Regions from separate parts of the Vreelandella sp. L-25 genome, predicted to be linked through region 1. Evidence: predicted binding sites of a transcription regulator. Region 1 holds the regulator's gene; the other holds the start of a gene.

Region 1 (14,609 bases):
ATGACAGCCAAGTCCGTTTAACCAACAACGTGCGCGGCGTTCATCCGCCGGCCACCCGTTCCCCTTAGGAGTCGCGATGAATGCTCTAATCCGCACTGCACTTCTTGCCCTAGCCGTGCCGCTTGTCACAATTGCACTGCCTGTAGCGGCACAAAACCAAGCGCCTATTCATGTGGAGGCCGACCGGTTAGACCTTGACCAACGAGCAGGGACAGCCGTGTACACCGGTAACGTTGACATTCGCCAAGGCAATATGCAGCTACGCGGAGAGCGTGTCGAAATTCAGCGTAACAATGCTGGCGAGTTGTCTCGCGCCATCGCTACGGGCGAGCGTGCTTACTTGCGTAACCAAATTGAAGACCAAGAAACCCCTATAGAAGGCTGGGCGCGTCGGATTATTTATCACGTTTCCGAACGCCGGGTTGAGCTGATTGACCAAGCTGAGCTGACCCAGCAAGGAGATCACTTCCAAGGTGGACGTTTAGAGTACTTTATCGATCAAGAAGTAGTACAAGCACGCTCTGACGTTAGCGGCAGTGAAAATCAGCGTATTCGTATGACCCTTCAGCCCGAACAATAGGAAGTGGCCACGTGGCAGCATCAACATCCCCAGCCCCCACACCAGTAAAAACGCTCTACGCCCATCATTTAGCGAAGAGCTATAAGCGCCGCCGTGTGGTTAAAGATATTAATCTGGAAATCACTCAAGGTAGCGTGGTTGGGCTACTTGGCCCTAATGGTGCAGGTAAAACCACCTCGTTTTATATGATTGTGGGGTTGGTCAAATTGGATGCGGGCAAAGTAGGCATTGACGACCTTGACCTCACTCATGCTCCTATGCATGAACGCGCCATGGCAGGGATTGGTTATCTACCCCAGGAAGCTTCCATCTTCCGCAAGCTCTCCGTGGCTGACAACATTATGGCCATTTTAGAGACACGCAAAGAGCTTGATCGAAGCGCCCGGGAAGCACAACTTGAGTTACTACTTGAAGATTTTCACATCACTCATATACGCGACAACTTAGGCATGAGTCTTTCTGGGGGCGAACGCCGCCGTGTTGAAATCGCCCGCTCATTGGCCACCGAACCGGCCTTTATCCTGCTGGATGAACCTTTTGCCGGGGTTGACCCGATTTCCGTTGGGGAAATTAAAGCTATCATTCGAGCGTTAAAGAAACGCCACATTGGCGTATTGATCACCGACCATAACGTTCGTGAAACGCTGGATATTTGTGATATTGCCTACATTGTTGGCGACGGTCACATCATTGCCAGTGGAAACGCCCAGGAAATCCTCAACAACCAGAAGGTTCGAGATGTCTATTTAGGCGCTGATTTCCGCCTTTAAACAGTGACCTGCAGAAGCATTTCTTTTAGTGGCATGCTTATTGCACTTGCACCAAGCCATAACTCGCTCTAGGGTGGAGCTTTCTGATTAACGAGTGGTTCTCAGATGGTCATGAAAGCTTCTCTCCAATTGCGTATCGGCACACAGCTGACCATGACACCTCAGCTGCAGCAGGCTATCGCCCTGCTTCAGCTATCGACGCTGGACCTTCGTCAAGAAATTCAGCAAGCGCTAGATGCCAATCCCATGCTTGAGCAAGAAGATGAGTTTGGCGAGCAGGCTGTCAGTGAGCCTCAAGAGGCTGAGTGGTCCGAGAGCATCCCCAACGAACTCTCCGTCGACAGTGACTGGTCAGATACCTATCAAGACATAGGCAGCCTGGGTGGCAGCAGTGAAGGCCCCGACTTCGAGCGCCAAGCCGCTGGACAAAGCCTACATGGCCACCTGCTATGGCAACTGGCCATGACAGACTTTAGCCCGCGAGAATACGCCATCGCGGAAAGCCTGATTGATGCGCTGGATGCCAACGGCTATCTCACCCAGCCGCTTAATGACATTCGGGAAGGATTAAAAGCCCAAGGCCATGACAGCTTAAGCCAGCGGGAAGTGGAAAATACCCTGCTGCGCTTGCAGCAATTTGAGCCCACCGGCGTCTTTGCCCGAGACCTGCGTGAATGCCTGATGCTGCAACTCGCCTCACTACCTGAGGACACCCCTCTGCTAATGCCCGCCAAACGGCTGGTTCGCCAGTTTTTGGAAGCATTAGGCAAAGACGATATGCGGCTTCTCAAGCGCCGTTTAAGCCTTGATGACGAGCAGCTTGACGATGTCATCCGTTTAATTCGCAGCCTTGACCCACGCCCTGGGAGCACCTATGGCGTTACCGACGACAGCTACATCACCCCCGACCTAGTCGTTCGGCACGACAATGAAGGTTGGCATTTAGAGCTCAATCCAGAAGCACTACCACGCTTGCGTATACAGCCCGACTACGCCAGCTTGATCAAACGCGCAGACAAAAGCCAAGACAACCAGTTCCTCAAAGAGCACCTCCAAGAAGCCCGCTGGCTGATCAAAAGCTTATCGAGTCGCAATGACACGCTGCTACGAGTTGGGCGTGAAATTATTGCACGCCAAATTGGCTTTCTGGAGCATGGCGAAGAAGCAATGAAACCGCTGATTTTAGCGGATATTGCTGAAGCGGTAGAGATGCACGAATCCACCATATCTCGTGTGACCACGCAGAAATTTATTCACACGCCACGGGGCGTTTTCGAGCTTAAGTACTTCTTCTCAAGCCAGGTAAGCGGCCAAGACGGCGGCGACAGCCACTCCAGCACAGCCATTCGCGCCCGCATCAAAAAGCTGATTCAGGATGAGCCCTCAGGAAAACCGCTCTCCGATAGCCGCTTGGTGACTCTGCTTGAAGAGGGGGGCATTAGCGTTGCACGGCGTACTGTCGCAAAATATCGGGAGTCAATGGGCATTCCCTCGTCAAGTGAGCGCCGCCGTTTACGCTAGTTAAGCGGTACGTATGAACAAACTCAACGCAAGGGCTTTGCAATAGCGTAAAAAGGGTTACAATCGAAGTACAGTCCGATGGATAAGGAGCACGTCAATGCAAGTAAACATCACTGGTCATCACGTTGAACTGACTGACGCCTTGCGCGACTACGTTAACGAAAAGCTAGAGCGCGTTGAACGCCACTACGACAACATTACCACGGTGCAAGTGACCTTATCTGTTGAGAAGGAGCGCCAGCAAGCAGCCTGCACACTGCACGCTGCCGGTGCAGACCTTCACGCCGAAGCGCTTGATAACGACATGTATGCCGCTATTGATGCGCTAGCAGACAAAATCGATCGTCAACTCGTTAAACATAAGGAAAAAGCACAAGCTCGCGCCCAGGGCGCTGGTGTGCGTTAACTCAATGACGTTGGAAACCATCCTCCCCCCGGAGCGCGTGCTTTATGACGTTCCCGGGGGCAGCAAAAAACGGGTGCTGGAGTTTTTCAGCACCTTTATCGCCCAAAATACACCCAGCCTAGATAGCCAAGAGGTGTTTAGCCGACTCATTGGCCGCGAGCGACTAGGCAGTACGGGGATAGGCAACGGGGTTGCCATCCCCCACGCTCGCAGTCCTCACTGTAGCGCACCCATTGCTGGCTTTTTAAAGCTTGCTGAGCCAGTAGACTTCGACGCCATTGATGGCGACCCGGTGGATCTTGTGTTTGTGCTGCTGGTACCAGAAGAGGCAGATGACACCCACCTAGCACTGCTTGGCCAAGTGGCTACTATTATGAACGACGCCCATACGCGTCAGCAGTTACGTAAAGCCGATAGTCAGCGCGAACTCTTAGCACTTATTACCGCCAAGATTCGCGAACAAGCCGCCTAGGCTTTATGGGCGGTGGCCACTGCACGCAGCGATAATTTCCTCCCATGCAAGCCAAGAGAGACGCTATGCAACTGGTGATCATTAGCGGCCGTTCAGGGTCCGGTAAATCTATCGCCTTACAAGCGCTAGAGGATCTTGGCTACTACGCTATCGACAATTTACCCGCCATGCTGCTGGGCTCATTAGTTGATGAACTACGTGAGCAAGGCGAGCGCACTCACTTAGCAGTGAGCATTGACGCGCGCAACCTTCCTACGGCGCTTGAACGCCTCCCAGCTTTACTGGAAGAACTACGCCAGCGAGAAATTCGTTTTCAGGTCATCTATCTGACCACGGATGCGCGCATTCTTTTGGAGCGTTACTCAGCCACCCGCCGTCGCCACCCGCTTACCCGGGATAGCGAAATGACGTTGGAAGAGGCCATCAATAAAGAAGAAGAGACGCTGCTTGAAATTCGCGATCTCGCTGACTTGTTGATCGATACGTCGCGCTTATCCGTGCATGACCTGAGACGCCGCATTACTGATCAAGTCGCCCACCAGCGAAAAGATCAGCTAACACTGACGTTTGAGTCGTTTGGCTACAAACGCGGCGTACCCATGGATGCCGACTTAGTCTTCGATGTTCGCTGCCTGCCCAACCCTTATTGGGACCCTACCCTGCGCCAATTTACAGGGCGTGATGCTAATATAGTGGCGTTTTTAAGTAGCTACCCAATGGTCGAGGCAATGACCAATGATATTCAGGCTTGGTTGGAAAAGTGGCTTCCGGCTTACCAAAATAGCCAGCGAAGTTATATAACCGTGGCTATTGGCTGCACCGGCGGGCAACACCGCTCTGTTTATATGGTCGAACAGCTTGCTAAAAAGCTGGTTAAACAGACCGGAGAAGTACAGTTGAGACACCGTGAGCTGGGGTTACAATACACGCTGAGCGAAGAGCCTGCGGTGCCATGCGTTACCACACCCGCCGCTGCCAGCACGCCCTGAGCTTCAGAACCTAATTTTTAAGGCCTAAGCTTCTCAAGACCTAAGTTTCAAGACCCACTCGGCAAAAAGGAACCAGAGTGCCCAAAAGAACCTTAACACTTACCAACCAGCGTGGTCTTCATGCCCGCGCGGCCACCAAACTGGTGAAATGTGGCCAGCAGTTTTCCGCGAATATCGTGGTTTATAAGCAGCAGCAGAAAGCCGATGCCGCCAATATTATGTCGCTGCTAATGCTGGCCGCCCCCTGCGGCACCGAGCTCACTGTCGCCGCTGAAGGAAACGACGCCGAACAGGCGCTAGATGCCATTGAAGCTCTGTTCGACGCACGGTTTGACGAAGACCAGTAGCTAGTTTACCAAGTCAGCACTTGTCGACTAGCTTCCTGCCACTGTCATCGCATCAATCAGCCAGCTACCCGTGTGAATACTGCCACGGGTATCCGTATCACTTCCCACACCGCTTAGCCCCGCGAACATCTTGTTGAGGTTACTAGCAATAGTGAACTCCTCAATGGGGTACTGTACTTCGCCATTCTCAATCCAGAAACCCGCTGCTCCCCGGGAATAGTCGCCAGTGACGCCGTTAACGCCCTGCCCCATGAGCTCGGTCACCCAAATACCACGCCCCATCTGTGTTAACAGCTCTTCCCGCGGCGTTAACGGCGCTAACAAGCGCATGTTGCGCGCGCCGCCTGCATTGCCCGTGGACTGCATCCCTAAACGACGCGCACTGTAGGCAGAGAGCATGTAACTCGCCACCCTCCCCTGATCAATAAACCGGTTGCTACGGGTTTGTACACCCTCCGCATCAAACGGTGAACTAGCCGTTGCTCCCACTTCCATCGGGCGCTCTTCTAACCCAAACCAATCGGGGAATAGCGGGCTACCCAAGCGATCACATAAAAACGAGGCTTCTCGATAAAGCGCGCCGCCCGCCAGAGCACCCATAAGGTGGCCGATAAGGCCGCTAGCAAGGGAGGGATCGAACAGCACAGGAAACGTTCCCGTCGGGGGGCGTCGTGCTCCTAGACGCCGCAACGTTCGCGCTGCTGCCTCACGCCCCACCTCCTCTGGGTGGCGAAGCTGCTGCGGGTTACGCGCCGACGTATAGTCATAATCCCGCTGCATGCCTTGCTCATCTTGGGCAATCAGCATGCAGGAGAGTGAGTGACTGCTACCCTTTTGAGTCCCCAAAAAGCCGTGGCTATTGGCGTATACTCGCACGCCCTCACCGCTTGAGAGCGAGGCACCTTCTGACTGGTGAATACCTGCCACCTCGCGGCCAGCCTGTTCGCAGCGCAGGGCAAGGTCAATCGCTTCATCGGTTGAGAGCGCCCACGGATAGTGCACCTTCAAGTCTGGCAAATAGGTCGCCATCAGCTCTGCTTCAGCGAGGCCTGCAGCGGGATCCTCCCCGGTATAACGTGCAATAGCCAGCGCCTTTTCAACCGTGGCACGAATGGAGGCACTACTTGCATCCGTTGAGGAAGCGCTACCTTTACGTTTTCCCACATAGAGCGTGACCGCAATACCCTGATCACGAGATAGCTCAACGGTCTCCACTTCACCAAGTCGCACACTAACGCCCAACCCTTGGTCAACGCTCGCGCCGACTTCGGCGGCATCCGCCCCTAGCTGTTTTGCCAGGGCAAGCGCCTCTGTGGCGCGCTCCGTCAACTGCGCCTGCTGCGCCGTTGCATCAAATGCCTGTGCCATATGGCCTCCTTTTCACCTGAATCGCATTGGCGAATCAATGTTGTGGTCGCAGCCTGATATAATGCTGCAAACGAATCTAATCTGTGAGTTCTTATATGCCGAAGCAACGCCCCGAGCCTATCGATATCGATGAACAAGAAGAGCGCCCGAGTAAATCTCAGCTAAAGCGTGAAATGCATGCTCTGCAAGCGCTTGGCGAAACATTAATTGCCATGAAGCCTGCCGAGCGGGCGCGCTTTCCTTTATCAGACGATATGCTGAGAGCGATTGAAGAGACTTCTCGCATTCGCTCTCATGAAGGCCGCCGTCGCCATATGCAATACGTTGGCAAACTTATCCGCAAAGAGGATCTAACGGCCATTCAGGGCGTTTTCGATGCCATCGAACAAGAGAAAGAGCAGCGCGATCATGCGTTTCATCGCCTGGAAAAATGGCGTGACCGGCTAGTGGATGAGGGCGACGACGCCGTTGACCTGTTTATGGCAGACTACCCTAACGCCGATCGTCAGGCGCTGCGCCAGCTAGTGCGCAACGCCCGCAAAGAGCGCGAACAGGGCAAGCCCCCCACCAGCTCACGCAAGCTTTTCAAACACCTGCGCGATACGCTAGCGCTGTAAACCAGAGTCTCAAGAAGACTGCGTGCCGCCCACGGTCAGCTCATCCAGTTTCAGGGTGGGTTGGCCAACCCCCACCGGCACACCCTGGCCCTCTTTACCGCAAACGCCAATCCCGGTATCCATCGCCATGTCGTGGCCAATCATCGATACCCGGCCCATGGCCTCAGGCCCGTTACCAATCAGCGTTGCACCTTTCACCGGCGCGGTAATTTTACCGTCTTCAATCATGTAGGCTTCGCTCGCCGAAAACACGAATTTTCCCGAGGTAATATCCACCTGCCCTCCGCCAAAACTCACGGCGTAGATTCCCCGCTTAACGCTTTTAATGATATCGGCAGGGTCATCTTGACCAGCCAACATCACCGTATTGGTCATACGAGGCATCGGCAGATGAGCGAACGACTCGCGGCGGGCGTTGCCGGTAGGCGCCATCTTCATCAATCGCGCGTTTAACTTATCCTGCATATAGCCAGTTAAAATGCCATCTTCAATCAGCGGCGTATATTGGCCGGGTGTGCCTTCGTCATCCACGCTCAACGCGCCGCGACTATCAGCAACAGTGGCATCGTCAACCACTGTGACTCCCTTGGCGGCAACCCGCTGCCCCATTCGCCCTGCAAAGGCAGAACTGCCTTTACGGTTAAAGTCACCTTCCAAGCCATGGCCTACCGCTTCGTGCAGCAGAATGCCCGGCCAACCGGCACCTAACACCACTGGCATCTGCCCCGCTGGCGCATCAATGGCTTCAAGATTGACCAGCGCTTGGCGCACCGCCTCTTTGGCATAGCGTTCGGCAACGCCCTCATCCCGCAGACGCGACATGGAGTAACGACCACCGCCGCCAGCGCTGCCGCGCTCACGGCGGCCATCTTTCGCCGCAATAACACTGACGTTAAAACGCACCAGTGGGCGAATATCCGCCGCTAGGGTGCCGTCACTGGCGCGTACTAAAACCACCTCATAGGTGCCCGACAGCGACGCACTGACCTGGCTAATGCTCGGGTCGGCCGCTCTGGCCACGCGGTCTGCCTCTTTCAGCATGGCCACTTTGTCTTCTGCCGAAAGGCCCGCCAGTGGGTCGATACCTGCATAGTACGACGCCGCGCTGACTGGCATTACTTTCTGCCCTGGCAACTGCTTGCCGCTGCGGACAATGCCAGAGGCGGTACGGCCTGTATCCATTAGTGCATCAGCGGTAATTTGGTTGGAGTACGCAAACCCGGTTTTCTCACCTGCCAACGAGCGCACGCCAACGCCGCCATCAATGTTATAGCTGGCCTCTTTAACTTCGCCATCTTCCAGCACCCAACCCTCTTGCCAGGTGCGCTGAAAATAGAGGTCGGCGTAATCAATCCCCGCTCCCATGGCGTAGCCAAGGCCAGCATCCAGAGCGTTCAAATCGAGGCCACCTGGCGTTAGCAAAATGGAAACAGCGGACTCTATATCGCTTTTATGTGCGGTCATTGGGGGCCTTCTAAAGTCACTTGCGGCGAGGTCCAAGGGCCTCGCACGCGATAATAAATAGTGGTTGCTTGATCCAGCGCATCGCCAAAAATTTGGTCGGCAAGAAACAGTGCACCGCCCACAATGGGCGCTCCGACAGCAATGGCGGCGATGGGTAAACTTTGGCTAACCGGCAGTGTGACGCCTAGGCGCTGGTCAAGTTCACGCTGTAAGAGGTTAACACTTCCTGTTAGCGTCAGCGTGGTGGCGGGTGCATCAATTTGCAGGGGGCCACGAAGCAACAGCTGCCCTTCAGCTACATCGGCAGTGCCATGCACACGGTCAAAGGCCGTTCCCTGACCGGTTAGGTCAGAAAAATCGAACCGTAGACGGCGCAGAATGTTATCAAAGTTGAGCAACCCCACTAAGCGGGCAGGCGTCGATTCAAGCGTCACAAAACGGCCGTCGCGTATATCAGCACTCATTTCACCACCAGCCCGGCTTAAATCAAGCTGCCAGGGGGCTCCCGACCAAGTAAGCTCAGCAGCAAGGTCGGTGGTGCGGCTACGCATGGCTACCGGTTGGTTAAGCTGCTCCAGCGCCGTCCCCACATCGCCACCCTGTATGGAGATATCCGCTCGTGTACGGCTATTCACCGCATTGCCTTCCCAAACCAACTCGCCGCGTGCAGAAAGCTGTCCGAGGGTTAAACCAACTGGTGAGAGCGAAAAACGACGATCATCGGTTTGCCAGTAGGCGGTTAATGGGCCAAAGCGAGTGCCACCAACGCTAATATCCGCTAGCCGTAGCCTGCCGTTGGGCAGTTCAGCTAGCCAGTCGGGAATAGCAACGGGGGCTACATGCTGTGTTTCAATTGCATCAACCCAAGAGTCGGGGGCTGCGACAGTGGCATCATGCTCTTTGGCGGGCAGGTCCAGTAAACGATCTAGGACTAGCATGCTAATTGCAACATCAAGCGGCCGCTCGCTGGCGGGTTGGTAATCTAGGCGCCCAGACAACATATCGCCGCTAAGCTGAAGTGCTGCGCGCTGGCCGGTGAGTGTCCCTGAGGCGTTAAAAGCGCCAAAGCACTTGTCACGAAAGCGTAAACAGCCAGCACGTAGCAGTACTTCAAGCGGCGTGCTCTCGCCACTAGAAGCAGATGCCAAGGCGCCTCCCGACAATATCGGCGACAGAACAGCGTGCCATGCCATGGGGTCTAACGTATCGAGCCCTGCTTCAAGGCGCCAGCCAGGCTGGCTGGGCCAATTCGGTCGCTGCACTGCATTGCCGAGCACCACTTCGGCCGCTAGTGCACCACTATTCAACGTTTGGAATCTCGCAGCTGCCTTATCGGCCAATTGCGTCGATACTCGCCCGCTTTCAAACTCCGCGCGTAGCTGCCATGGCCACGGTTGATCGCTAGTCTTGGCAAACGGCTCGGGTAGCGCGCTGGTGATGCCAAGCAGGCGGCTCTCTAAGGTTAACACTGGACGAGCCGCAAGAGAGACCTCACCCTGCCACTGGGTGCGGCCACTCATCATTTGGCGAGCCTGCTCGGCAGGCAGCCCTGCCAACGACCACAGCGCAGACGACTCCACGCTGCCCTGCAAGGCAACACGCTGATCAGCCATCAGCTCTGCGCGAATATCACCGCCCTGCCACTGGCTGCTTAGCTCTCCTAACAGCGCATGCGCCTCACCCACCTGCTGCCAGCTGAGCCCACCATCCAGATCACGCAGGGTTATTGGTAGTGACGCGTAGCGCACAGCCGATAGCGCTGGCCGTGCATTAATCTCTAGCTGGAGCGCCTCCTCGTTATCCAGCGGCAGTACAAGGGCGATATCCCCTTCGATGATACCATCAACGGTAATATCGCTACGTGGTAGCGTGTCCATATCCGGCATGGCCTGAACAAAGTTCAGCAAGGATGCACCATCACTCTGAAGACTGCCTGATAGCTGAAGCGGCTGCTCTTTCTCCATACGTATCGTGCCTTGGGATACTTCAACGCCGTGGCTTTGGGCGTGCTCTACCTGGGCTTGAAGCACTCCTCCTTGCCACAGCAAGCGCCCCTCGACATCTTCCAAACGCGGCCACTCCGGCGCAATCGGCAAGTGGCCTTGAGTGACCTCCAGCGCGAGCGTTGCCGAGAGTTGATCTGATGAAGCCGCAGGTCCCAGGGGCTGACTAAGCTTCAGCGAACCTTGCGGCACTAAGCCACCAATATCGTTCTCCAACCACTCCCTCAGCTTCGGCTCAAATGCTTTCATGGGCAGCCACTGGGAGAGCGGGCGGGAGATCGCATCTACATCGGCAAATGCAATATCCAACCCAAATTGACCGCTTTGCTGCCCCGCGATCAAGCCGAACCCACCACTTACCTGGGCGCCATCCCAGTCCACATTGAGGTCACGGCCGCTAATCATGGTGTTAGGACCATCATACACCCACTCCACCACCCCTTCGGCGTGACTTAGCTGCATAGGTACATCGAAGAGTTCTGGAAAATAGAGCGTACTATCGCCTGCGCTGTTAAAGGTCACGCGGCCACGCAGGTCGCGAGCCTGCACCCAAGCGTCCAGCGGACCGCCTCCTGGCGCTTGCTGCCAGGGGAGTACAGCCACATTAGTAAGTGCAGCATCCACGCCCCATCGCCCCTCACGCTGCCCCAGGCTCAGCCCCTGCACCTGCCCTCGGGGCGAGAGCGTTTGCAATACCCGGGTGAGTGACTCAGGCAACAGCGCATACTCCCGCCAAGCCGCTAGCGAGGCGAGCTCAAACGCACTGGTTCGCAACTCCCACTGCCCCGGCTGGTGTGACAGATACCAGTGGTGTGGCAGCGCGGGGCCATCACCAACGCCTTCAGGCTGGGCCCACTCTACGGTTTCTGCATTGCCACTTAGCCACGCCTCACCGCCTTCGCTGTCGCGCAGCCACTGCCCACTGGCCTGAATGTTTCGCAGCACAGCGTACTCCACATCTTTACGTAGCGTCAGCTCGGGCACATCTAGTGCAAGCCGCGCATCAGCTAGCGCGCCTTCTTGCCAACGCCCCCATAGCTGCACATGACCGCCCACCTGTTCGAGAAAAGGCATGCGATCTGGCCGAAACAGTGCCGCCAGCACCACCAGATGATCCAACTGCATATCGAGCTGAAGCGCAGCAGAAAAGTCCCTAAAGCCTTGCTGACCGGGCTGCATTTCGGCACGCATGGTAATGGCGGGCAGCTCTGATGCCAGCACATCAGGCGCCTCGACAATATTCAGGGAGCCCTCTAATCGTGTGCGGCGATGATCGCCATTCAGAAGCAGCGAAGGTGCATGAAGCATCACAGTCTGCTGCTGGCCATGCAGCATGATGCGGCTGTTATCCACCCAAAGGCGCTGGCGCAGCAGCAGTCCAGCCCAGGCATCCAAGGATTCAAGGTCCACCTCTGGTTGTGGTGCTACCCCCAGCGGCAGCTTGGCCGGTGAAGGCCAGCCCCAGGCGATGTCAGGCTGCTGGTAGAGATGGAATTCGAGCCCAGACATACGCGCATCGCTGAAGATAGGCGCTAAGTGGCGCAACGTGGCCCAGGCATCCAAACGCAGCGACAAGCGATCAAGCCCTATCAGGGCCTGACCATCCGGCGTTTGCGCATGAAGGTCTTCAAGCTCCAGGTGCAGGACGTTGCGCTCCAGAGAGAGCGCTAGATGGTCGATGCTCACCGGCACGCCAATACGTGCCTCTAAAAGCGCCTCCAAGCGGGGGGACAATGCATCAACTTGGCTAGCAAAGAGACGCAGCGCTAACAGCAGTACCGCCAGCGTACCCAGCACAACGGCCACCCCTACTAGACAGCCACGAAAAAAAGAGCGTGGTGCCATCATTACATCAGTACGATGTCGTACTGCTCTTGGGAGTAGTGCTGCTCAACCTGAAAACGGATCGTTTTATTAATAAACGTTTCCAGGTCAGCGACCGCGGCAGACTCCTCATCAAGCAGCCTGTCCACTACTGGCTGGGATGCCAGCACCATATACGTTTCCGCACTATAAGCCCGCTCTTCACGCAGGATCTCACGGAAGATTTCGTAGCAGACCGTTTCAGGGGTTTTCAACGTGCCGCGACCACCACAGGTGGGACACGCTTCGCATAGTGTTTGTTCAAGGCTTTCCCGCGTGCGTTTACGGGTAAGCTGCACTAAACCAAGTTCGGTGACCCCGGTACATTTGGTTTTAGCATGGTCCCGCTCAAGCGCTTTTTCCAGCACGCGCAGCACTTGCCGCTGGTGCTCTACATCCACCATATCGATAAAGTCGATAATGATGATGCCACCTAAATTACGCAGCCTAAGCTGGCGGGCAATGGCAGTGGCGGCTTCCAGATTCGTCTTGAAAATAGTCTCTTCAAGGTTACGATGCCCCACATACCCACCGGTATTCACATCGATGGTAGTCATGGCCTCGGTGGGGTCAATTACCAAGTATCCTCCGGACTTGAGCTGCACCTTGCGACCTAGCGCTTTTTGAATCTCGTCTTCGACACTATAAAGGTCGAAGATGGGGCGTTCGCCGGGGTAGTACTCGATGCGATCAACAGCATCGGGCATAAACTCTTCAGCAAACTCGACCAGCTTGACGAAGTTCTCCCGGGAATCAATGCGTACTTTCTCGATATCATCCCGCATCACATCCCGCAGGGTGCGCATAAACAGCGGCAAGTCATCGTAGATGACGTTGGGAGGGGCGGCGGTGATTTTGCGCTCGCTGACCTTGCGCCAAATACGTAGCAAGAAGTACATGTCGCTGGCCAGCTCTTCATCGCCTACGCCTTCGGCCGCCGTACGCACGATAAAGCCACCCGTGACCTCAATGGTTTGCTCTTCGATACTTTTATCCAGCAGCGCTTTCAAGCGCTCCCGCTCGCGCTCATCTTCAATGCGCTGCGATACCCCGTGATGAGGCGAGTCAGGCATATAGACCAGATAGCGAGAGGGAATCGAAAGATGGGTAGTCAGCCGCGCCCCTTTGGTACCGATAGGATCTTTGGTGACTTGCACCACCAGCGCCTGACCTTCGTGTAGAAGCTGCCCGATGGTCTGCTGCTCGTCATTGGGCGTACCGGGTGGCATGACCTCATGGGCATGAATAAAAGCTGCGCGCTCTAAGCCAATATCAACAAAGGCAGCCTGCATGCCAGGCAGTACGCGCACCACTTTGCCTTTGTAGATATTGCCTACGATACCGCGCCTGCGAGAGCGCTCTATTAGCGCCTCTTGCAATACGCCGTTTTCCACCAGCGCAACGCGGGTCTCCATTGGCGTTAAATTTATGAGGACTTCACCGCTCATGCAAAATTCCTTATTGGATGTCCTATTCCTTGCCAGCGCAGCGGGCGATGAGTCGGTGGTTACGAGGGATAACGGCCCGCCCAAACGGGAACCCCTTGCTGGCGTAGCAAGCGCGTTGTTTCAAATAGTGGCAGCCCCACCACAGCAGAGTGACTGCCCTGAATTTGTTCAATAAAAATGGCGGCTAAGCCTTGAATAGCATACCCACCCGCTTTATCGGCGGGTTCGCCCGTCAGCCAGTAGCAGGCGATCTCTTTTGCTGTTAACTCGCGCATGGTGACGTCCGTGGCCACACAACAGGAGAGTATACCTAGCGGCCCGCTTACCGCTACTGCCGTGAGTACCTGATGCGTGCGCCCAGAGAGCATTCTCAACATCTCAGCCGCGTGCTGTTGATTATTAGGCTTACCTAAAATGGTGCTATCAATAACCACCGCGGTATCCGACCCCAGCACGGGCAGCGCGGTTTTGCCCACCGCCGCCTGCGCTTTTGCCACCGCCAGCCGTTCTACATAGGCCGTGGGAGACTCTGCCTCAAGCGGCGTTTCATCAATATCGCTTGGCAAGACACTGACCGGCACACCGATAGAGGCCAACAGTGCCTGGCGGCGTGGTGATGCCGAGGCCAAACAGAGCACGGGGGTGTGGTTATCGTCACGCATTGGCCATTCGCCGCTCAATCGCTTTAAACATTGTGGAGAGCCACGGCCAGAGGAATGCGCTGACCAGCGATGGGATCAAGAAAGAGAGATGTATGGAAA
Region 2 (14,609 bases), on a different contig from region 1:
GTGCTGCCAGAGGCCGCTCCCTTCCAACTGCTCTTCCACGCCTGCGGGGAGTGGGTCGACGATGACCAGCGTGGCATCGGGGTAGCGTGCTAGCGCTTCAATACCGGCCAGTGAAAACCCCCAGGCGTTGGTGGGCTGATCCCAGGCGTTGGGCAGCTCAAGCTGCTCTAGAACGGCGTTGTAGAGGCTGTTCTCGCCAAATACCCGCACATGGCGGGCATCCATAAACTGCACCATCAGCAGTGGGGGCGAGTCGCTGTGCTGGCGGCGCAGCTCGGCCATCAGCTGTTCGGTGCTCTCAATCAGCGCCTCGGCTTCGGCGTTGCGGTCGGTCAGCTCGCCCAGTTGGCGGGTGAGGCCCTGCATCTCCTGCCATGTCTCCGCGCCCGGTGAGTAGAGGGCGAAGGTGGCTACCGGGGCGATTTTCTCCAACCGGGGAATTAACCCGGTAAACATAGGCGAGAGCAGCGTTTGCTCGGGAGGCGATTGGGCCAGCAGCTCGAAGTTGGGCTGGGTGCGCAGGCCAATATCCATCACATGCTCGGGAATGCGCGGCTCGCCCACCCAGTCGTGGTAGGCGGGCTGCTGTGCAATGCCGCTCACGGGGGCATTGATGGCCAGCAACGTCTCGGCAATGGTCCAGTCGATGGTGGCCCACTGGGCGTGGCTGGCGGTAGACAGCAGCAGGCCCGCCGCAAGCAGGCTGCGGCGGGCTAGGGTAAGCAGTTTGGGGAAACAGCGCATGTGGTTAGTACCTAGCAATAAGCGCTTTATTTAAACGATTCTTTTTATCAATTGCAAATAGAAACACCCAGGCATGCACAGGGCGCGTGCGCCTGGGTGTGGTCGCTGCTTAGAAACGGTAATGAACGCTGGCGGTGACGCCGCGTTCGGCACCGAAATAGCAGTACTCCAGTGAGTTACACGACGCCACGTACTCTTTGTCCAACGCGTTGTGCACATTCAGGCGGGTTTCGACGCCGTTGAGGCCTGCTGGGCTCCAGTCGTAGCCCAGCGTGGCGTCAACGAGGGTGTAGTCCGGCACCGTGGCGGTGTTGGCGCGGTCAGCGGCAATGTCAGCGTAGTGGCGCACGCCTATGCCAACATCCACACCGCTCAGCCAGCCTTCCTGTATGGCATAGTGGCCCCACAGCTGTACTTGGTGGCGGGGCGAATAAATGGCGTTATTGCCTTGGTTACCGTCGTCGCTCTTGGCGTAGGTAATATCGGTAAAGCTGTAGCCTGCCTGAAGTGAGAGCGCCTCGGTGAGCTGCGTTTGGGCTTCCAGTTCGATGCCTTGCGACTCAATCTTGCCCACGGCGCGGTAGGGGTCGGTAGGCTGCTCTTTGGTGGCCACGTTCTCCTGGCTAATGTGGAACAGCGCTGCGCTGTACTGCTGCCCCTCGTTGGGCTGGTATTTCACGCCGGTTTCCCACTGTTCACCCTCCATGGGAGCAAGCAGGTCGCCGTTGGCATCGACGAAGCTGGTGGGGGTAAAGGCCGTCGAGTAGCTGACGTAGGGGGCGATGCCGTTATCGAACAAGTACACCACCCCGGCGCGGCCGCTAAATTGGGTGTCGCTGAGCGTGCTGGTAGCGCCGCTGTCGCGGTTGGTGTTGTCGATATTGACCCAGTCAAAGCGCCCGCCCAGCGTCACGCGCCAGTTATCCACGGCGATCTGATCCTGAAGGTAGACGCCGGTTTGCTCCAACTCGTGGTTCTCACGAACGGGCGCATAGAACGCCAGCGGCTCGCTACCGTAGACTGGGTTGAAGGCATCCAGCGAGGGAAACGCCCCGGAAGGCCAGGCAACCTCGTTTTCACGCTGCTGGTAATCCGCTCCCAACAACAGGGTGTGCTCCATAAAGCCGCTGGTCAGGCGGGCTTCGAGCTGGTTATCCACCGTTAAGGCCTGAAGCGACTCTTCGCTGCCGGAGTAGTAGCGGGTCAGCTCGTTTGAGGTGGGCGATGCCCAGCCAAAACCATACACCTGATTTAGCGTCACATCTGAATTGAGATAGCGCAGCAGTTGGCGGGCGGATACTCGGTCATTAAAGCGGTGCTCAAGGGTATAGCCAAGCATGCGCTGGGTGCGCTTATAGGCGTCGTAGTTGGCTTCACCATCGAAGAAGTTATTGCTTATTTGGCGGCCATTGCGAGGGGTCACCGCGCCTTCATAAGGCACGCCGGAGTGGTAGCCGCCTTCTGGCTCATCCTGAAGATACGCTTCGACGGTCAGGCTGGTGGCGTCGGTCATGTCCCAGGTCAGCCGTGGCGCAATGGCGTAGCGCTCCTCCTCGGCTGGGCCAAACTGGGTATCGGCGGCGCTGGCAATACCGGTGAGCCGAAACGCAACGCGCTGCTCTTCCCCCAGCGGGCCCGTGAGATCGAACGCGGCACTGCGCTGGTTACTGTTGCCGACTCTGAAGCGCAGCTCGCCGCCCGGTTCAAACTCAGGGCGTTTGCTGTTGAGGGCCACCACGCCGCCCGGTGAGGCGCGGCCATACAGCACGGATGCAGGGCCGCGCACCACTTCGATGCTGTCTAAAAACCAGGGGTCGATGCGCATGCTGCTATGGGAGTTGGCGTCGCCCATCACCTTCAAGCCATCTAAAAAGGTGTTGCTCAAGCTGCCGTCGGAGAAGCCTCTTAACACTAGGTAATCAAAACGGTTAGAAGCCCCTACTTGGTTGCTGTACACGCCGGGAGTGTAGTCGGTGGCGCGTTGCACCGTGGTGACACCGCGCTGTGTCATCTGCGTGTCGGTGATGGTTGAGACGCTCTGCGGGGTTTCGATAAAGGGCGTAGCAACTTTGGTCGCCGCCTGTTGGGCAGTCACAGTGACGGTGGCTAAAGCAGTGCTTGGCTGTGCCGCAGCAGGCGTTGCCAGCGCGATGAGTAGCGCACTGCTCAAGGGAGCCAGTAAAAACAGACGATGGGTGGAGGCCATAAGTGATCCTGGGAGGAGGTGGAATCAGTGTTATTAAGCAATGAGAATTATTACTTTTTATGGCATCGTAAAGGTATGCGTTGTGCCAAGCCAGCTATGCGCGCTGTCATAAGTGATCGCATCAAGGGAACGATGGCTTATGGCTTGTCTCGTTGAAGCTCGTGAGGGGAAACACCGAAGTGGCGCTTAAAGGCGCTCGAAAAATTGCTGGCATGGCGGTAACCGCAGCGGTGGGCCGTGTGTTGAACGCTGTGGCCTTGGCGCAACGATGCGTGCGCCTGCTCCAGGCGCACTTGGCGAATATAGTCGAACAGCGTGCAGCCGTAGCAGGCACGAAACTTCTGGCGCAGGCTGCTGGGGCTCATAGCGGCTTCTTTGGCTAATGCGGTGAGGCTATAAGGCTCGGCGGGATGCTGAGTGATGCGCGCGTGCAGTGACGTGAGGCAATGACGATCACGGGTAGAAAGGCGTTTGTGCTCGGGTAGCGCTGTCTGACATTCGGGCAAACCTAATCCAATCAGTTGCAGTGCTAACCCCTGCCAAACGAGCGCCTGTCGCCAGAGCGAGGGCGGTTGCTCACTAATGGTGCAAAGCGTTTCGCAGAGGGCCTCGGGTAGCTTCCAGCAATGCAAACATGAAGCATCAGGCGGGGTGGGTAGGCCTAAGGGTGCAGTGGTCAGAACCGCAATATTCACAGTACGAAGGCGTGCCTGAACAGGTTGATGCACCGTGAGTGGGTGCCGGGTATCAAAGTGGCTGCATACGCCATCTCCTGCAGAGAGCTGTATCTGCTGCTTGCCCATTTGGAGATGAATAGTGCCTTCCAAGATAACGCTCAAGAACCATGGCACGCTTTGGTAAGACGTGGAGGTATAGCCACGTTCTACCTGCAAATCAGAAAGCGTTAAGTGAATCCCGTGGTGCAGGCTAACGTCATGAACATGACCAGTGGCGACCGGCTGGCGCGGAGAAGTCGGGCCTTCAATGCGGTAGTGAATGCCGAAGCGCTGGCCAAGCTGGGCCAACGAAAAGGGGGTGATTTTAGGCGTTGCTAAGCGTTCCTGCTGAGGCATCGGGGCAGTTGCTATCGTGGGTGGAGCGTAGTGCCTGCGCCGTATTGGTGCTTAACGGCACGCGGGAGGCTGCGGATAAGCGCACGATAGCACTATCACTAGGGTTGTCAATGATAGTGATTCTTGTTCACTGGCATGGGGTGTTGAATTAAGCACAGGGGAGAGGACGGGAGAGAGTGTAGAGATAGTATGAGAGAGAGAGAGGGGCAAGAAGTGGGGCAGCCGAACCTGCCCCATGCCGTGCAAAACGGCGTACTTACTCAGCGCCGTCAGCGGTTGGCTTAGTTGTGCTGGAAGGTTGCACAGGGGCGGGCGGTACTTCAGCTTCTACAGGCGTGGCGGCGGGGGTGTTAGATGCTTCTATCGCCGCTTCCAGGCTGGCCACTTGGCGCTCTAGAGCTTCTACCCGCGAGCGGGTGCGCTGCAGCACATCCATCAAAATATCAAAGTCTTCCCGCGATACCAGCTCCAGGCGGTCAAACGCGCCGCGTACCACCTGCTGGACACCTTTCTGAATATCTTCCGGGGCTTGCGACGCATTCTGTAAGCGGTCGCCGATCTGCTGGGCTAAGCGGCTAATGCGGTCTTGGGGCGCCATGGCTCTCTCCTTAAACGATCACGCATAAATGTGAACTGCTTGTGAGTAAGGATACGCAACCCGCCGACGATTCGCATGTACCGTTTGTTAATTAAGCGCGGTGGGCGTACGTGTACAAATGCATCGAAATGGAGCGACTAGCTTTTTTCAATGTTCTTTTATGGTGCAGGGCAAGTCCGGCACGTAGTAGGTAGTGGTGCTTAGTTACCGCCACTTGCTTATGTTAATAATTTAAGTTTTTGAATTTAAATAATAAAAAAGTGAGTGGCACGGTATGAGCATTAGTAGGGTAAGCACTAAATTCGGGCGGCCATGCCGCTATCCACCGAGCCAGCAGGGGAGATCCGGGATGAAACTCATCACCGCTATCATCAAGCCATTCAAGCTTGACGACGTTCGTGAAGCACTCGCCGACAACGGCGTTCAAGGGATTACGGTTACTGAAGTGAAAGGCTTTGGTCGCCAAAAGGGGCATACCGAACTCTACCGTGGTGCGGAGTATGTGGTCGACTTTCTGCCCAAGGTGAAAGTGGAAGTCGCCGTCGACGATGCGCGCCTGGAGAGCGTGCTGGATGCCATCTGCAATGCAGCGAATAGCGGCAAAATCGGCGACGGCAAAGTGTTCGTCACACCGTTGGAAGATGTGATCCGTATTCGTACCGGTGAGCGCGGTGCTGACGCCGTTTAAGGGCCGACTTTGAGTTGCTGATGACGTTTTAACGTCGCCAAGTATCTCTTCTAAGTACCTTTTCCAAGTACCTCTTCTTAGTACAAACGGGGAACACCTCATGAATGAGTTAGCTGATTTGAGCTATGCGCTCGATACGTTTTACTTCCTGATTTGCGGCGTACTGGTCATGTGGATGGCCGCCGGCTTCTCGATGCTCGAGGCCGGTATGGTACGTTCCAAGAACACCGCTGAAATTCTGACCAAGAACATTGCGCTGTTTGCCATTGCCTGCACCATGTACCTGCTGGTGGGCTACTACATCATGTACTCCAGCGGCGAAGGCGGTTTCCTGCCTAGCCTTGGGTTCCTGATCGGTACCGAGAACAGCGTCGATGCGGTGCTGGCCGGTGGTGATGATGCGCCTTACTACTCCATGCGTTCGGACTTCTTCTTCCAGGTCGTGTTTGTGGCCACCGCGATGTCGATTGTCTCGGGTGCGGTTGCTGAGCGTATGAAGCTGTGGGCGTTCCTAGCCTTTGCCGTGGTGATGACTGCGTTCATCTACCCGGTGTCTGGCTACTGGACGTGGGGCGGCGGCTGGTTGTCTGAAGTGGGCTACTCTGACTACGCGGGTTCCGGCATTGTGCACATGGCCGGTGCGGCTGCAGCGCTTGCCGGTGTGCTGGTACTTGGCCCGCGTAAAGGCAAGTACGGTAAAGATGGCTCTATCCACGCCATTCCCGGTGCCAATATGCCGCTGGCAACGCTGGGTACCTTCATCCTGTGGATGGGCTGGTTCGGCTTCAACGGTGGCTCTGAGCTGAAAATGTCCGATATCGGTTCAGCTAACAACGTTGCGCAAGTGTTCGTGAACACCAACGCAGCGGCTGCTGGTGGTGTCATCGCCGCGCTTATTCTAGCCAAGCTGTGGTTCCGCAAGGCGGACCTCACCATGGCGCTGAACGGCGCGCTGGCTGGCCTGGTGGCGGTTACCGCCGACCCGCTTTCTCCTTCAGCGCTGGGTGCTGCCATTATTGGCGCAGTAGGTGGCCTGATTGTTGTCGCGGCTATCGTAACGTTGGACAAACTGAAGCTGGACGATCCGGTTGGTGCGATCTCCGTTCACGGTGTGGTCGGTATCTGGGGTGTGTTGGCAGTACCGCTGAATAATGGCGATGCTTCTTTCGGTGCACAGTTGATCGGTATCGTGGGCATCTTTGGCTGGGTCTTCATCGCAAGCTTAGTGGTATGGCTGGTGCTGAAAGCGGTCATGGGTATCCGCGTTAGCGAAGAAGAAGAGTATGAAGGCGTCGATATCGCTGAATGCGGTCTGGAAGCCTACCCCGAGTTTAGCGTCAAGAAATAAGCTTGCGCTAATCATGTGAGCTGGCGTGCTCCTTTTGGCCTCCCCACCGTGGGAGGCCTTTTTGTCCTTCCCAGGTAGGTTGCACGCTGGTTGTTATTAGCTAGGTACGTACTGGCTTTTTATTCTCTGCCCATGGCGGTGTATGCTTAACCCACTGGGTAACGGGCTTGGCTATGCGAGCGCCCCGCCAACCTTGATGGGTTATGACAACCGTTCAATAACGCTGTTTTGATAACAGTGGGCCACCAAGCTAGAGGATGTCGCAATGAAATTGATCTCAGCCATTATCAAGCCGTTCAAGCTTGATGACGTACGCGAATCGCTCTCTGATATCGGCGTGCAGGGCATTACGGTAACGGAAGTGAAAGGCTTTGGCCGCCAGAAGGGCCACACGGAGCTCTACCGTGGCGCGGAGTACGTGGTGGATTTCCTGCCCAAGGTGAAGCTGGAAGTGGCCGTCGACGACGATATGGCCGAGCAGGTAATCGACGCGATTACCCAGGTCGCCAATACCGGCAAAATCGGTGACGGTAAAATCTTCGTGATGCCGCTCGAGCAGGTCATCCGTATCCGGACCGGCGAAACCGGTAAAGACGCTGTTTAACCACGGTGAATGGTAAGGCGTGAACAGTGAGTCGCGCTGAATCGACAAAGCCCCTGTGGATAATATCCACAGGGGCTTTGTGCATAAGGCGACGATGACACGGGCTACGATTTTCTATTCACCCTTCACCTTTCACCCTTCGAACGAGGCTCACTTCTCAACGAAGGCGCGTTCGATGACGTAGTCGCCCGGCTCGCCCATACGCGGGGAGATGTTCAGGCCCAGCTCATCGAGCAGGGCGCTGGTGTCGTCCAGCATCGCCGGGCTGCCGCAGATCATGGCGCGGTCTTGGCGCGGGTCGATGGGCGGTAGGCCGGTGTCCTCGAACAGCTTGCCGGTGCGAATATGGTCGGTCAGGCGACCCATGGTGTGAAACTCTTCACGGGTCACCGTGGGGTAGTACACCAGCTTCTCGGCGATCTCTTCGCCCAGGTACTCGTGGGCGGGCAGCTCTTTGGTGATGAAGTCGGCGTAGGCCAGTTCGGAGACTTCGCGCACGCCATGTACCAGCACGACTTTCTCGAAGCGCTCGTAGACTTCCGGGTCTTGAATCAGGCTCATAAACGGCGCCAAGCCAGTGCCGGTCGAGAGCATATACAGGTTGCGGCCCGGCAGCAGGTCGTCGCACACCAGTGTGCCGGTCGGCTTGCGGCTGACCATGATCTGGTCGCCCACTTTCAGGTGTTGCAGGCGCGAGGTGAGCGGGCCATCCGGCACCTTGATGCTGAAGAACTCAAGGTGATCTTCGTAGTTGGGGCTGGCGATGGAGTAAGCGCGCATCAGGGGTTTGCCGTCCACTTCCAGGCCGATCATAACGAACTGGCCGTTCTTGAAGCGCAGGCTGCGCTCGCGAGTGGTGCGGAAGCTGAATAGGGTATCGTTCCAGTGGTGAACGCTTAGCACTTCTTCCAGGGCAAACTTGCTCATGCTAACTCCTCCAGGGGCAGCGAGGCCTAAGCCTTGCTCGCCATATTCCAAAAAAGAATAAAAAATAGCTCTATAGGTTGCTCTCAATTCTAAATAAGGGTGGTATATCTGTTAAGCAAATTATCTTGATAACGCTTATCTTTAAAATCGATATAGCCCTTTCGCGGACCACTCTACAGATAGGTTTTGGCCATGCACTACACCCTGCGACAGTTAGAAGTTTTCGTAGCCGTTGCTCAGCACGAGAGCGTTTCTCACGCGGCGCGCGCGCTGGCCATGTCGCAATCGGCTACCAGCACAGCGCTGGCGGAGCTGGAGCGCCAGTTCGATTGCCAACTGCTTGATCGCATCGGGAAACGGCTGAAACTCAACGCGCTCGGCTTCCAGCTACTGCCCAAGGCGGTGGCCCTGCTGGACCGCGCCGAGGAGGTCGAGGAGCTACTGCGGGGCCAACAGGGCGTGGGCGCATTGGACGTCGGCGCGACGCTCACCATCGGTAACTATCTCGCCACGCTGCTAATCAGCGATTTCATGCAGCGCTATCCCGGTAGCCGAGTGCGGCTGGCGGTGCGCAATACGCGGCATATCATCGAGGGCGTGCGCCAGCACTCGCTGGATTTAGGGCTGATCGAGGGGCAGTGCGATGACGACATGATCATCAGCCAGCCCTGGGTCGAGGATGAGCTGTGCGTGTTCTGCTCGCCGCGCCACCCGCTGGCAGGGCGGGAGCACCTGGAGCTGGATCAGCTGCTGCGGGAGGATTGGATCATGCGTGAGGAGGGCTCAGGCACGCGCATGACGCTGGAGCATGCCGCCCGCCACCGTCGCAGCCGGTTCAATACGCTGTTGGAGCTGGAGCATACCGAGGGCATTAAACGCGCGGTGGAGTCGGGATTAGGGATTGGCTGCGTGTCGCGGCTGGCACTGCGTGATGCCTTCCGGCGCGGCAGCTTGGTGCCGCTGCCCACGCCGGAGTTGGATCTCAAGCGCCAGTTCACGTTCATTTGGCATCGCCACAAGTACCTCACCACCGGCGTTCGGGAGTTTTTACGTCTCTGCCGGGAAATGACCGCCGGGGCCAAGCGCAGTGACGATATCCCGCTGCCACCGATACCCTAGCGGTTACACCTTGGCCTTTTCAGGGCTTGGCAGCGCCTGAGCCGGGTGCTGCGACGCCTCTAGCGTAAAGCCACCCACTAGCGCGGCCAGCTTGTCCGCTTGGTCTTTGAGCTGCTCTGCAGCGGTGGTGGACTCTTGCACCAGGGCGGCGTTTTGCTGGGTCATCTGATCCAGGTCGGTCACCGCGATGCTGACTTGGTTGATCCCGTCGTTCTGCTCACCGGCTGCCGTACTGATATCGCCCAGCATTTGGGTGACGCGAGTTACGCTATCGGCCAGCTCGTGCATGGCGGCGTCGCTGCTGCGCGAGGCGAGCTTGCGCACTTCATCGGCCACCACGGCAAAGCCGCGCCCGTGTTCGCCAGCCCGCGCTGCTTCTACTGAGGCGTTGAGTGCCAGCAGGTTGGTTTGGAAGGCAATGCTGTTCATCAGCAAGAGGCGGAAGAGCGTATCGAGTGCCATCCTTGAACCAGTAGAACAAAGATTCATGGTTAACGCATGACATGGCCGCCACCGCGAGCGCTGCGGCGGCCATGGAGGAGTGGCAGACGAGACGTTTAGAAGGTCTCTGACGTGCGCGGTAAGCGATCCTGCGGCGCTTGCAGCGCGGGTGATGCCGCGTTAGAGAGTTTGAAACTGCTGATCGTGCCGGTCAGGCGATCCGCCTGCTCTTTCAACTGCTCGGCGGCGGTGGTGGACTCTTCCACCATGGCGGCGTTTTCCTGGGTCATCCGGTCCAGCTCGGCCACGGCGATGTTGACCTGTTTGATGCCATCGCTTTGCTCGCTGGTTGCAGCGTTGATCTCTTCCAGTACGTCGGTTACGCGGGTGATGTGGTCTACGATATCCTTCATCGTGCTACCCGCATTGCGTACCAACGAGGTGCCGTTATTCACCTTGGCTTGCGAGTCTTCGATCAGTTTCTGGATATCGTTGGCCGCGTCGCTGCTGCGGCCAGCCAGTTTGCGCACTTCCTCTGCCACGACGGCAAAGCCACGGCCATGCTCGCCAGCCCGCGCTGCTTCTACCGAGGCGTTGAGCGCCAGCAGGTTGGTCTGGAAGGCAATGCTGTTCATCAGCGTGACGATCTCGCCAATCTTGTTGGAGGCGTCGGAAATATCTTCCATGGTGGTGACCACGTTCGACACCACCTGACCGCCCTCTTTCGCGACTTCGGTGGCCGCGTGGGAGAGCTTGTTGGCTTCCTGTGCTGAGGCCGCCGTGTGCTGCACGGTGCTGGTGATTTGCTCTACCGATGCGGAGGTTTGCTGCAGGCTAGACGCCGCGTTGTCGGTACGGCGGGAGAGGTCTTGGCCGCCCATGGCAATCTCGTTAGCGGCGTGGTGCACCGATTCGCTGCTGGTGCGCACATCGATTAAGACGTGCTCCATTTTGTTAACAAAGCGGTTAAAGGCGCTAGCGATTTGAGTGACTTCGTCGTTGCCTTCTTCTGGCAGACGCTGGGTGAGGTCGCCCTCGCCGGAGGCGATGTTATCCATCGCGTTGCGCACCCCCAGCAGGCGGCGCAGCAGCAGCGACAGCAGCAGCCCAAATACCACAGCGGTAATGGCCGCGACGATCAGCAGGGTAACGATGGACGTGGTGGCAATGGCGCGCAGGTCTGCGGTGGCCTCTGCTTCGTCTAACGCGACGACCAACTGCCAACCGCTGTTGCCGCCTACAGCACTGCCCATTAGCAGTTTATCGCTGCCTTGCAGAGCTAGCGGCTGTGGGGAGTCTGCCTGCACGATGCGAGTGAGGTCCGAAGGCGTGAGCGCATCGCTTAATACACTTGAAGGCTCCAGCGTCAGCGACTCATCCGGATGGGCAACCAGCGTGCCATCGTTGGTGGTTAGAAAGCCAAAGCTAGACGGTGTGGGGGAAATGCTGGCAACAATATCGATAACGTCAGCAATCGTAATATCGGCCCCAACCACAGCGGCTAGTTCGCCGTTTTGATAGAAGGGGCGAGCGAAGGTAATGATCAGGCCGCCCGTTTGAGCATCGACATACGGGGCGGTGATGATAGTGTCTTGCGCGTTCACCGCGCCTTGATACCAGGGACGCTGGCGTGGGTCATAATCGCTAGGGGGTTGCCAGCCGTCTGAGAAAATTCCCTCTGATGTGGACGGGTAAGCAATGTAAGCGGTCATAAAGTCGCCAGAATCGGCTAATTGTCGCAAGGCTTGTAGCGGCTCTTCGCTAACTGCAGTGTGTTCCATGCTGGCTAACATCGTGTAGCGCGCATTGAACCACTCATCGATGGCCTGTGTGTTTCCATTCACAACAGCGCTTAGGTTGCGATTAACCTGCTCACTATTGTGATGCTTTACAGTCGTGTAACTAGCAATGCCATTCACCGTTAAAGCCAACACAATAGCGATAAGGGCCGCTAGCAAGATACGTAAACGTAGGGAAGAAAACATAGTCGCTCTCGGGATCATCAGGGTTCATGATGGGTATCGGCGAGAGCGACTACGCCTTTAGTAAAAAGCAGGAAAAAAAGTTAGTAAGCGCTAACTGTAGTGTTAACGAAGATCGCTGACCGCGTTCTGAATATCAGCCATGGACGCTTTGCTGAGGTCTTTCGAGAGCGTGTGGGTGACCAGCTTCTGCGTGGGGTTATCGAGCTTCTCTTTGAGCAGCCCCAAGAACTTGGGAGGCGCGACCATGATCAGCTTGTCCATGCTGTTGTCCACCCGCGCAGTGTAGAGTCGCTGGGCGACTTCTTTGGCAAACAGCTCGTTTTCATGTTGGGAGGCCGCGCCTTCCTCGCCGGATGAGCGCGATGACGTTGACGTAGACTCATGAACATCGGCACCGCGGCGGTCCGTGATCAAGTCGCCTTCATGCAGCCTGCCTGCAGCGTGTACCAAGCTCTCCTGCTCGGCGAGGTGAAGTGCATCACGGGTGAAGATACGTGCCCGAGCGGCGTCGGCTACCACGATATAGGTGGTCATTGTCATACGTCCTCCATGTCATTGATTACCCTTTAACCATGGCAACCGTTCCGTGTTTGGTCAAACACGGTTTTCATAGAGAAAAGAGCATGGATATAGACGACTCACGTCATCATTGGCGAAACCGCTATCTGCTGATGCGCCACGGCCATAGCCAGGCTAACGCACAAGGCACCATCATCAGCTCCCCCGAGCGAGGGCTGTTGGCGTATGGGCTGTCGCCGCAGGGCGAGCAGCAGCTGGCAGATACCGTCGCACGGTGGCACTGGCCGGTACCCACACAGGTCGTGCATTCGGACTTTTTACGCACCACGCACACCGCCGCCCGAGTGGCCGCCGCGTTTGGGTTGGAGATGCAAAAAGAGGAGCGCTTGAGGGAGCGCCACTTTGGTGAATTGGAGGGCAAGGCGGATAGCCACTACCCGGAGGTGTGGGCCTTCGATGCCCAGAACGCCGACCACACCCAGTGGCAGGTGGAGCCGGTCAAGCGTGTCGCGGCGCGCATGGTCGCTGCGCTGGAAGCGTTGGAGCAACGCTTTGAGGGTGAAACGGTGCTGGTGGTCAGCCACGGCGACCCCCTGCAAATTCTGCTCACGGCGCTGGCGGGCAAGCCGCTGACGAAGCATCGGGAGCAGCCTGCGCTACTGCCTGCCAGCATTACACTCGTGGGTGGTTAAGCGCCCGCTTTGGGAGGAATCCAGGCGATCATATCGACTTCGACATCCGCGCCGCCCGCAAGCCCGGTCACGCCAATGCAGGTGCGGGTGGGCAGTGGTTGTTGGAAGTAGCTGGCGTAGACCTGATTCACTTCATCGAAGTGGCCCATATTGGTGATGAAGACCCGCGACTGAACCACGTATTCGAAGCTACTGCCGACCTCTTCCAGCACGATGGCCAGATTCTGCATCACCCGGTGGGTTTGCTCGGTAAACGTGCCCAGCAGCATCTCGTTGGTTTCCGGCACCGTGGGCATTTGGCCGGTGATGAAGACCAGGTCGCCCACCCGGCAGGCGTGTGAGAACGGGGCAATGGGCTGCGGTGCGCGGTCAATGAAGAGCTTTTCCATGATGACTCACTTGTTGTGATGTTGTGGCGTAGAGGGTCCATGAAAATGGGCCTCACTGGAGGCCCACGTTCAGTACATCGTGGCACTGGAGACAGGATTAGTGCCCCAGAATCTGGCTCAAGAAGAGCTGGGTGCGCTCGGATTGCGGATTATTGAAGAACGGCTCGGGGGCGTTCTCTTCGATGATTTGCCCTTGGTCCATGAAGATGACGCGGTCGGCCACGGTCTTGGCGAAGCCCATCTCGTGGGTAACGCACAGCATGGTCATGCCCTCTTCGGCCAGCTCGATCATGACGTCCAGTACTTCCTTGATCATTTCCGGGTCGAGGGCCGAGGTCGGTTCGTCAAACAGCATGACGTCCGGGTGCATGCACAGCGAGCGGGCAATCGCTACCCGCTGCTGCTGGCCGCCGGAGAGCTGGCCGGGATACTTATTGGCCTGCTCGGCAATACGCACCCGCTCCAGATACTGCATGGCCATGGCTTCGGCCTCTTTGCGGGGCTTCTTCTGTACCCACATTGGCGCGATACAGCAGTTTTCCAGCACCGTGAGGTGAGGGAACAGGTTGAAATGCTGGAATACCATGCCGACGCTGCGGCGAATTTGCTCGATGCGCTTGACGTCTTGGGTCAGCGGCACGCCACCCACCACGATCTCGCCTTTTTGGTGCTCTTCTAGGTGATTGATGCAGCGGATCATGGTGGATTTGCCCGAGCCAGAAGGCCCGCAAATGACGATCCGCTCGCCGCGTTTCACTTCCAGGTAGATATCCCGCAGCACGTGAAAATCGCCGTACCACTTGTTGACGCCGCGCATTTCGACCATCAGATCCGAAGTGCCGGTGCCAGGGTTATGGGAAGCTGCTTGTGTCATGTCACTATCCTGCTAAAAAATCGTTGATAAAAGCGGCGTTAGCGCTTGTGGCCGGTATGCAGCTTGCGTTCTAGGTACTGACTGTAGCGCGACATGCTGAAACAGAAGATCCAGAACATGAAGGCGGCAAACACGTAACCTTCCAACGAGAAGCCTAACCAGCGTGAGTCGGCCAGTGCCGCTTGCACGATCCCCAAAAGGTCAAAGAGCCCGATAATCATGACCAGGGTGGTGTCTTTAAACAGCGAGATAAACGTATTCACGATGCCGGGAATCATCATCTTCAGCGCTTGGGGAAGAATGATCAGCCCCATGCGCTTCCAGTAAGTCATGCCGAGCGCTGCCGCGGCCTCTTCCTGGCCTTTTGGAATCGCCTGCAAGCCGCCACGAATGACCTCTGCC

The links. Region 1 encodes sigma-54, which starts transcription at its own class of promoters, with help from an activator protein. Its sites were predicted from a motif close to TGGCACNNNNNTTGCTNT; they were not measured.
Region 2: glnK (P-II family nitrogen regulator) is a predicted target of sigma-54. The motif match lies at 6,737-6,754, and genes of this name have one in related genera.

Annotation. Positions count from the first base shown of each region.
Region 1 is NZ_JBSXNH010000064.1:12,929-27,537, reverse strand. Features, by position in the region: gene lptC (LPS export ABC transporter periplasmic protein LptC) at 1-68, shown strand, start outside; gene lptA (lipopolysaccharide transport periplasmic protein LptA) at 77-580, shown strand; gene lptB (LPS export ABC transporter ATP-binding protein) at 592-1,350, shown strand; gene AC13CN_RS08960 (RNA polymerase factor sigma-54) at 1,456-2,871, shown strand; gene hpf (ribosome hibernation-promoting factor, HPF/YfiA family) at 2,969-3,277, shown strand; gene ptsN (PTS IIA-like nitrogen regulatory protein PtsN) at 3,282-3,749, shown strand; gene rapZ (RNase adapter RapZ) at 3,815-4,738, shown strand; gene AC13CN_RS08940 (HPr family phosphocarrier protein) at 4,816-5,085, shown strand; gene pmbA (metalloprotease PmbA) at 5,113-6,453, opposite strand; gene yjgA (ribosome biogenesis factor YjgA) at 6,549-7,070, shown strand; gene tldD (metalloprotease TldD) at 7,080-8,534, opposite strand; gene AC13CN_RS08920 (YhdP family phospholipid transporter) at 8,531-12,382, opposite strand; gene rng (ribonuclease G) at 12,385-13,848, opposite strand; gene AC13CN_RS08910 (Maf family protein) at 13,908-14,510, opposite strand; gene mreD (rod shape-determining protein MreD) at 14,503-14,609, opposite strand, start outside.
Region 2 is NZ_JBSXNH010000066.1:145,113-159,721, forward strand. Features, by position in the region: gene AC13CN_RS10195 (ABC transporter substrate-binding protein) at 1-744, opposite strand, end outside; gene AC13CN_RS10200 (TonB-dependent siderophore receptor) at 854-2,950, opposite strand; gene AC13CN_RS10205 (helix-turn-helix transcriptional regulator) at 3,088-4,023, opposite strand; gene AC13CN_RS10210 (accessory factor UbiK family protein) at 4,280-4,621, opposite strand; gene AC13CN_RS10215 (P-II family nitrogen regulator) at 4,971-5,309, shown strand; gene AC13CN_RS10220 (ammonium transporter) at 5,410-6,657, shown strand; gene glnK (P-II family nitrogen regulator) at 6,923-7,261, shown strand; gene AC13CN_RS10230 (ferredoxin--NADP reductase) at 7,412-8,188, opposite strand; gene AC13CN_RS10235 (LysR family transcriptional regulator) at 8,381-9,307, shown strand; partial or broken gene AC13CN_RS10240 (methyl-accepting chemotaxis protein) at 9,311-9,727, opposite strand; gene AC13CN_RS10245 (methyl-accepting chemotaxis protein) at 9,865-11,733, opposite strand; gene AC13CN_RS10250 (host attachment protein) at 11,836-12,267, opposite strand; gene AC13CN_RS10255 (histidine phosphatase family protein) at 12,357-12,944, shown strand; gene AC13CN_RS10260 (RidA family protein) at 12,941-13,333, opposite strand; gene AC13CN_RS10265 (amino acid ABC transporter ATP-binding protein) at 13,431-14,159, opposite strand; gene AC13CN_RS10270 (amino acid ABC transporter permease) at 14,246-14,609, opposite strand, start outside.